DNA from 2 places in the Paenibacillus sp. JT31N17 genome. Region 2 is predicted to be linked to the other one. Evidence: riboswitches for the same ligand, from Rfam matches in the RefSeq annotation. Region 2 holds a riboswitch; the other holds the start of a gene.
The links. Region 2 has a riboswitch for cyclic di-GMP ahead of AC0YOB_RS25460 (acyl carrier protein). Riboswitches for the same ligand answer to the same signal wherever they lie in the genome.
Positions count from the first base shown of each region.

Region 1 (4,213 bases), on a different contig from region 2:
TCTGGACGACTCCTTATTTTGTCTACCGGAATGTATTCCAGCGGCCCTTGACGGATTATTTCAAGACCTATTTCATCTATACATTGGCAGGCGCGGGTGCTTATGCCCTTGCCAGCGCAGTATGCCATTTCATTCCCGCGAACGGCTTTGCAGAGCTGATAGGGAAAGGCATTGCGGGCTTTTTCACCGTGAATGTTCTTTATATCGCACTGTTTCACCGTACGGAAGAGTTTGGCTATCTGCTCGGAATCAGCCGGAGCATCATCCGCAGGCTGGCGATGAGCCGCAAGGTCAATCACAATATGGAGGGATAATCCTTATGGCGATATTGGTTACCGGCGGGGCCGGATATATTGGAACCCATACCTGCGTCGAGCTGCTGGAGGCCGGATATGACATCATTGTGGTGGATAATTTCGCCAACAGCAGCCCGGAGGCGCTCAATCGGGTAAAGGAAATCACAGGGAAATCCTTTCGGTTCTATCAATTGGACGTAAGAGACCGCAGCGCTCTTGAGGCCGTTTTTGCAAGAAATCAAATCGATGCCGCCATCCATTTTGCCGGTCTCAAGGCGGTCGGCGAGTCGGTTCGTTCACCGCTTTGGTATTATGAGATGAATATGAACAGCACGCTGGCGCTGTGCGAGATCATGAGCAAATATGGCGTGCACAAGCTTGTGTTCAGCTCTTCTGCCACCGTGTACGGGGCATCCGGGGATATGCCGGTGTCCGAGAATTCGCCCATTGGCGCATCCAGCCCCTATGGCCGCACCAAACAAATGATTGAGCAGATATTGCAGGATCTGGCGGCATCCAATCCCGAATGGGGAATCAGCATTCTCCGCTATTTCAATCCTGCCGGCGCCCATAAGAGCGGGAGAATCGGTGAGAATCCCTCGGGCACGCCTAACAATCTGATGCCTTATTTGTCGCAGGTGGCTGCCGGGAGGCTGGAAGAGCTGAGCATATATGGAAGCGACTATCCTACCCCTGACGGCACGGGAATCAGGGATTACATCCATGTTGTAGATCTGGCGCTTGGGCATATCAGAGCCCTTGGACGCATTCTGGATTCATCGGGTCTGAATATTTACAACCTGGGAACCGGGCGAGGTTCAAGCGTTCTGGAGATGATAGCGGCCTTCGAGAAAGCGACGGGGATTCATGTGCCGTACCGCTTCGCTGCCCGCAGGCCGGGGGATATTGCGGTCAGCTGCGCGGACATCCGGAAGGCCAGACAAGAGCTTGGATGGACTGCAGACCGTTGTATCGAGGAGATGTGCGAGGATACTTGGCGATGGCAGGCGAATAATCCCGAAGGCTACGATATCCATGAGAATCGGTTCATGACTGCTTTACTAAAAATGTGAATTATTCGACAAAATTAGTTGAAAAAATCAAAATTCGATCGCACGAAGCGACAGCATCAGCGGAAAGGCTTGATTATAATGGTGAATATAGAAAACGATTACATTTAAATAGGAGACGAAGAAGTGCGTTTTTACCTGGGCACCTTAAACGCATGGAGTCAGTGGTGCAACCGGCCGAATTCGGAGCGGAGGAAATGGTTATGGCGCTTGCAGAACGGATTCGCAAGGATAATTTGGACAAAGAGTGGGTTGAATTGATTATGATCGCACGGGCAATGGGGCTTGACCGGGAAGTCATCCGGGGTGTTCTGAGCGCCCTCCCGAAACTGGAAAACGGCACATTACCCATGGAAGAAAATACATCTACATAGTGCCTAATCCTTGTGGAGCCTCCATTTGTTGAATTCCAGAAATTCTTTAAACTGTTCCTTGCTCACGCCTGATGCCATGGCTTCGCGTACGAGGTCTTCCCATTCCCGGTCAAGCTGCCTTGCTTCGTCATCGGACTTCTGGACGTGAAGCAGTTCTTCTACGGAAATACCCAGTACGGTTCCGACTTTCTCGAGAAATTGAATGGAGGGATTTTGCTGAATCCCACGTTCAATGGAACTTAAGTAGGACTTGGCCACGCCCGCCCGCTCAGAGAGCTCGGTTAAAGAGAGCGCCTTTCTTTTGCGCAGCAGTTGTATGCGTTCTCCAATCATTATACGTATCCTCCAATGTTATAGCTTGCTGAACCTTATTATATCGGATTCTTCTTCATTAAGAAAGAATCTGTTGCTTATAACGAACAGTTGCGGAAAAGTGAACAGCGGTTTTATTGCGCTGAAGACTTTTCCGCTTTTTTTTTGAAATATATGAAAGTATAAATCCCGATTATACTTTGCTTATATTTCTGAGGGAAGAAACCAGGGTTTTGCCGCCAAAGGACGGCGATAGCCGTTTCTTTTCATGCATGGCCGCATGAATCTGCCTGTTTCCTCATCCTCTACGGCAGCTATACAATGGCTTCCTTCTGATTATCAAGCAGATGGCCGAATACTCCGTCCCGATCAGACGCAAGCTGCATGAAGCCTCCGCGCTGCACCACTTTCCCCTGATCAATGACAATGACCTGATCCGCGTGACGGATTGTGGATAAACGATGGGCGACCACAATAATGGTCATAGTTCCTTTCAACCGCTCCAGCGCCTCCTGGATTTTCTTCTCGTTCTCGGTATCCAGCGCGCTTGTCGCCTCGTCCAGCACGAGCACGGCCGGTTTGCTGATGATGGCCCGCGCCAGCACAAGCCGCTGCCTTTCGCCTCCGGACAGCCGGATGCCCCTGTCGCCAATGAGCGTTTCCAGCCCCAGAGGCAGCGCACGGACAAATTCAGCGGACGAGGCGAAGTCCAGCGCTTCCCACAGCTGATCCTCGCTGGCATCGGGCCTGATCATCAGCAGGTTTTCCCTGATGCTGGCATTGTACAGAAAGGGGTCCTGCGCCACATAGCCGATGGACCGCCGGTAGGCAAACAGATTCGCGTTGGTAATGGGTTCTCCGTCGATGAGAATCCGGCCCGATTCAGGCTGCATCAGGCCCATCAGCAGATCGATCAACGTGCTTTTTCCCGCGCCGGAACGTCCGACAAAGGCTGTCATCCGGTTAGCGGGAATGAACAGATTAATTGCCTGAAGCGTATGCGCAGCCTCCTGCCGGTGGTAGCGGAAATACACATTGTCACAGGTAAGCCCATGCTCCAGACGAAGCGGGGCCGGACTCAGGCCGGCAGGACCCGCCTCGTGCTGCTCCACCGCTTCCGCGCATTCCTTCTGGAGGCTGATGAGCGCTTTGAAGGCGGGGACCGTTGCCGCCAGCTGCTCCAGATTGGATTGAATGCCTGTGAATCTCGGCCACAGCCTGGCGAAGATCAGGATAACCAGCAGAAGCTGGGGACCCTGCGTATGAAAGAACTGGAATGAGATAAACACGAAGCCCGCGATCAATAGAGCAGAGGATATTTTGTAAACCAGCTGCGAATTCATTCTGAGCCGGATATACTCCATCTGCTCATGCATCATCCCCTGGGTAAGCGAATGAAGCCAGCCCAGGCGGGATTCCTCGAGGTTGTTGCTCTTGATGTCCTTGATACCGTTCAACTGATCGGTAATGCCGGCAAGGTAGCTTTGCGAGAGCTCCGAGGTTTGACTGCCGAGCACCTTCGCCTGATGAATATATTGGCGCGAGAACAGCGCAAGAACCGTTCCGCAGCCCAGTACGAATAAAGTCATGGCCGGCGAGAGCCAGAAGGCGAACACAATCTGGATAAGCGTAAACAGGAAGGAGGTCACGAGCTGGAGAAACAGGTTGATTCCGCTAATGACGCGCGCAAGCTCGATCGTTAACAGATTAATGAGATCCGACTTCCTCTTCTGGAGGAAAAAGGACCACCTGGACGCGAGCAGTGTGCTGTAGGTTTCAAAGCGCAGCTTGCGGCTGAAGATCTGCTGGATCTCCACATTGCGGATCGTTATTTTACGCTGAATGAGATTTTGACCGAACACGATCAATACATAAAGAGACAAAATCAGGGTCAGCGCCAACGTCTGTGGCATTGCCCGCAGCTCTTCGAGAATTTTGAAATCGTAGCCGCTTGCCTGCTGTACGCTCAAAATCCCACTCATGCTGATCATGGGGATCAGCAGCAGAATGCCGAGACTTTCAAGGAGACTGCTGAATACCATACCAAGCAGATTGATTGTGAGGGCAGCTCCGGAATAAGCGTATAGACGCTTCATGTAATGCAGGATGGGGTTCATCAAACTCGCTCCTAAAGTGAGACCTCTCGCCACCATTCCTATGA
Region 1 covers NZ_JBWDNP010000006.1:446,928-451,140, reverse strand. Annotated here, with positions in the region: gene AC0YOB_RS21570 (lipopolysaccharide biosynthesis protein) at 1-314, shown strand, start outside; gene galE (UDP-glucose 4-epimerase GalE) at 320-1,369, shown strand; cyclic di-GMP riboswitch class II at 1,472-1,554, shown strand; gene AC0YOB_RS21560 (hypothetical protein) at 1,534-1,740, shown strand; gene AC0YOB_RS21555 (helix-turn-helix domain-containing protein) at 1,744-2,073, opposite strand; gene AC0YOB_RS21550 (ABC transporter ATP-binding protein) at 2,367-4,169, opposite strand.
Region 1: it holds a riboswitch for cyclic di-GMP, as region 2 does, so the genes downstream of both, AC0YOB_RS21560 (hypothetical protein) here and AC0YOB_RS25460 (acyl carrier protein) in region 2, are expected to answer to the same signal.

Region 2 (4,213 bases):
GATGCGGCCGATCTGCAGCAGCGTCATAATCGTAATCACCGGCACCAGCAGCGGAATTGTGATGCGCTTGATCTGCTGCCACTTACCGGCCCCATCGATCGTAGCCGCCTCGTAATACTCGGGATCGATGCCGATAATCGAGGCTAAGTAGATCACGCTCAAGGAGCCCGCGCTGATCCATAGATGAACAACGGTCAGAATATAAGGCCATACATGCGCCTCGCTGTACCAGGAGAAGTCCGGCAAGCCCAGCATCGGCAGGGCCGTTTTGTTCAGGAAGCCGGTATCCGCACTGAGCATCGCGAAGACGAGGTAGCCGACGATGACCATCGAGATCAGGTAGGGCAGCAGGATAACGGTCTGATAAAAGCGCGATAGCCACCTTTTCCTGACTTCATTGAGCAGAATCGCCATAAAGACCGGCACGATTAGGTTTAAACAGATGAAAGCGGCATTATATAGAATGGTATTTCGGGTAATCAGGAGCGCATCGGATGTCTTGAATAGATACTCGAAATTTTTGAACCCGATCCAGTTGCTGCCGAAGATGCCCTTGGTATAGTTGAAATCTTTAAACGCGATGATGACGCCGAACATCGGCAAATAATTGTTGATCAAAAGGTAGAGGATGCCCGGCAGCATCATAAGCCCTAACGCAACGTATCGCCGGAGATTTTTAGCCTTTTTACCGGCCACTAGCAGTTTCATTTCGATGTTCCCTTCTACATGACGAGATCGTCGGTAATGACGACAAAAGCAGAAGCAAAACCGGAAGTTTTCACAACTTAAAATAATTGCTTTGACCTTGTCTGTCTTGCTTAAATCCAAAAATCTTTGTCAAGCGCGCATTCATTTGAGTGTTTTTCATATAGATGAATTATAGATTCCCATCGTTTTTTATATTTCCAATAATATCCAATATTTTGCCGCTACACCTCCTTTTAACCCTCTCAATATGTACAATAATTTACAAACAAAATAATTAATCTTGTAAGCAAATGTATTATAATAGGGATGGCGATTTTTGTAAAGTTTTGTCGATTCCTTCATGCAATGGGAGGAGTCTCGCGGAGATTATGGTTTCTAATATATGCAGCTCAAAAATATACGAAATAAACCGATATAAGAAATTAAGAGTAAAGATACAAGTTATTATTGGGTTAATTTATGTTATAGAGGTTTTTTTAGTATTGGGTGTTTTGCTGATCAATTGTTGAGATAGGCGGAAACCTATAAAAAATTAGTTAAATTCATATGTAAAGGTAAGTTTTAGGAAATCGATATATGCTTAAAAATTCCTGGCGCGGCGGGCGTGGGGGAGCAATTTGAAAGATATTAAACGTAGAGAGGGGGTCATATATTTCGTTTCACATAAGAATTTTGCACGAATCTTGTTGAAATTTACCGAAATAGGTCGAAAAGACCATTCTATAATGTGGTATATAAGTATATATTAGTAAAGTAAATTAAAATTTCATGCGACAAAGGCAAACCCATCTGAAAAGGGGGGACGCAAAGCTATAGGGGCTAAGGTGGACGAGCTATTCCATGATGCCAGCCAGTTACCGAATATGATGGATATTTTTCCTTCGTATTCTCCTAATCTATTAGATTGGAGGTTTTTTGCGTACAAAAAATATTGTAGGATCCGATTTGAAAGGATCATTCGCCTATCTGTTCGGGTTGGTTGAACAGAAAAATAGCTAAACTATTCATTTAAGCTACAAAATTACATTAATGAGGAGATAAGTTAATGAAAACTATTAATGAAGTCACACCGGAAATTATTGCAATAGTGAAACAAACATTGAAGTTACAACGTGAGATTGATATGAACGAAGATCTAACTGCGGTAGGACTAGACTCTTTGGACTTCGTGACACTGGTAATTGATTTGGAAGATAGCACTGGAGTTAATTTTAATGATGGTGACGAACTACTCATTTCGGACTTTTCTACTGTCAAAAAGATAATCGATCAAGTGGAAACGAAATTATCTAAAATGGAGTAATGATTTGATTTGTAGTTTTAATGTTGATCTTATTCGGGTCTACACTGAATATATTTGGTCTCCATCATTGCGACAAAGAGGGTGAGATTTATGTATACAAGTTTTATAAAAGCGATTGAAGTTTCCGTTCCTGAGAACAAAGAATATAACGATCCAGAAAGTAGCGTAACCCAAAAAACAGGCATCTACTCCAAACATATCGCTGGTGATAATGAATACCCCTCGGACCTAGCATGTCAAGCCATACAAAAATTGTTTGATTCTAATGTATGTCACCCGTCAGAGATTGAGTTTCTATTGTACTGTACGGCAACACCTGATTATCTAATGCCATCAACATCCTGTTTAATTCAACATCGAGTAGGTCTACCAAATTCGTGTGGGGCTTTGGATATTAACCTTGCATGCTCAGGGTTCGTGTATACACTTTCCTTAGCCAAAGGATTGATTGAAAACGGAACGGCGAAAAATGTGTTGTTGGTCACCTCAGATACTAGCACCAAATTTGTAAATCCTAAAGACAAATCTATACGGCCCTTATTTGGAAATGGTGCAACGGCTACTTTACTATCCAGGAGTGAACTTGGGACTTCATCTATAGGAACCTTCACTTTTGGTACAGATGGTGGTGGTGTAGGCAAAGTAATCATTCCTGCAGGTGGGTTACGCGAACCCATTACTCCTGAAGCGCTAGTAGAACAAGTTGATAAATTGGGTAACACGCGTTCAAGAGCTGAACTTTATATGGATGGCTTCGATGTCTTTAATTTTGTATTAAAAGAAGTAAGACTAAGTATAAAAAGATTTCTCGAGCAAAACAAAGAGACTGTCCATGATTACGATTTCTTTGTCTTTCATCAAGCTAACGAATATGTGATAGACGCTCTCCGCGGTAAGCTAGAGATTCCTAAAGACAAGTTCTCTATACAGATTCGGGACTACGGAAATACGAACTCTTCAACTATTCCCATTGCCTTATACCACGAATTGAAAGCTGAAAGAATTAAACGTGGGGATAAACTGATGCTTGCCGGGTTTGGTGCGGGTCTGTCATGGGGAGTATGCTCTCTTACTTGGTAAATGAAAGGACTAATCTAAATCGAATAATATCCGAAATGCTCTCTATATAATGGACGTACTCATGATTATTGCGGAGGTGCACTAAATTGAATCTAGCCGATAGGTTGGACATTACGGATATAAAAGAGCTTCTTTTTGGTCAGGTTGAAGGATTGATTAATCAAGGTCAATTCTCTGCAGCTTTAAGTACTTTGTATGGTGGATTAAGAAACATACGTACACATTTATCAACAGAAGACTGGGAACGATTTATCATACAATATCGTGAACATTCAATACACCATTTCTTTCTACAGGAGCCACTAACACGTCGAGTGTTCGAAAAACCACGTGGCTATGCAGGTGACCCTGTCATGATGGACTTGATTTATGCTTATAATGACAAAACTTTGCTACCTTTCAAGGAGGGACAAGCAGATGTTTCGGAGGCTCTATACTACGAGTTAAACAGCATAAGCAATGCATGCAATGCTGTTCGTGAAAGAAGACGTATCCTCTCCAGAAAAATTAATCAAACATCAGAACGAATTAAGAATCCTTCTATTCTTGCGATCTCTTCTGGTCATTTAAGAGAAGTGCAAGATAGTGTTACGACTAATAACCAAAGTATTGGTAAGTTTGTGGCCATTGATCAAGATAAAGAATCCCTTTCTGTGACAGAAGAGCTGATAAAAGACTTTGGTGAAGCCATACATGCCTCTGTTCTTGACATTCTTAAAGATAGAGTGTCTCTTCCTAAGTTTGATTTGATATACACTGCTGGTCTATATGATTATCTGAAGGATAGCGTAGCAAAAAAATTAACTAGCAAGTTATTTGATTTACTAAACCCAAGAGGACGGTTGTTGATAGGTAATTATCTTCCGGACGTTGCTGATTGTGGCTATATGGAAGCTGTGATGGATTGGTGGCTTATTTATCGAACTAATGGACAAATGCAAGAGCTCGTAGAACTAATACCACAAGAAAGTATAAACGATGTCGATATCTTTGTGGAGCAAAACCAGGTAGTTATTTTTTTAGAAATTGAGAAAGTTTGAAGCGTTGAAAAAAAACCGATTGTAATTGCAAAAAAAAGTAAAAGTAAGGGTTTTCCGGATGCTACAGGCTTGGGGCCTATAC
Region 2 covers NZ_JBWDNP010000009.1:245,490-249,702, forward strand. Annotated here, with positions in the region: gene AC0YOB_RS25455 (ABC transporter permease) at 1-708, opposite strand, end outside; cyclic di-GMP riboswitch class I at 1,477-1,570, shown strand; gene AC0YOB_RS25460 (acyl carrier protein) at 1,754-2,011, shown strand; gene AC0YOB_RS25465 (3-oxoacyl-ACP synthase III family protein) at 2,102-3,091, shown strand; gene AC0YOB_RS25470 (hypothetical protein) at 3,178-4,131, shown strand.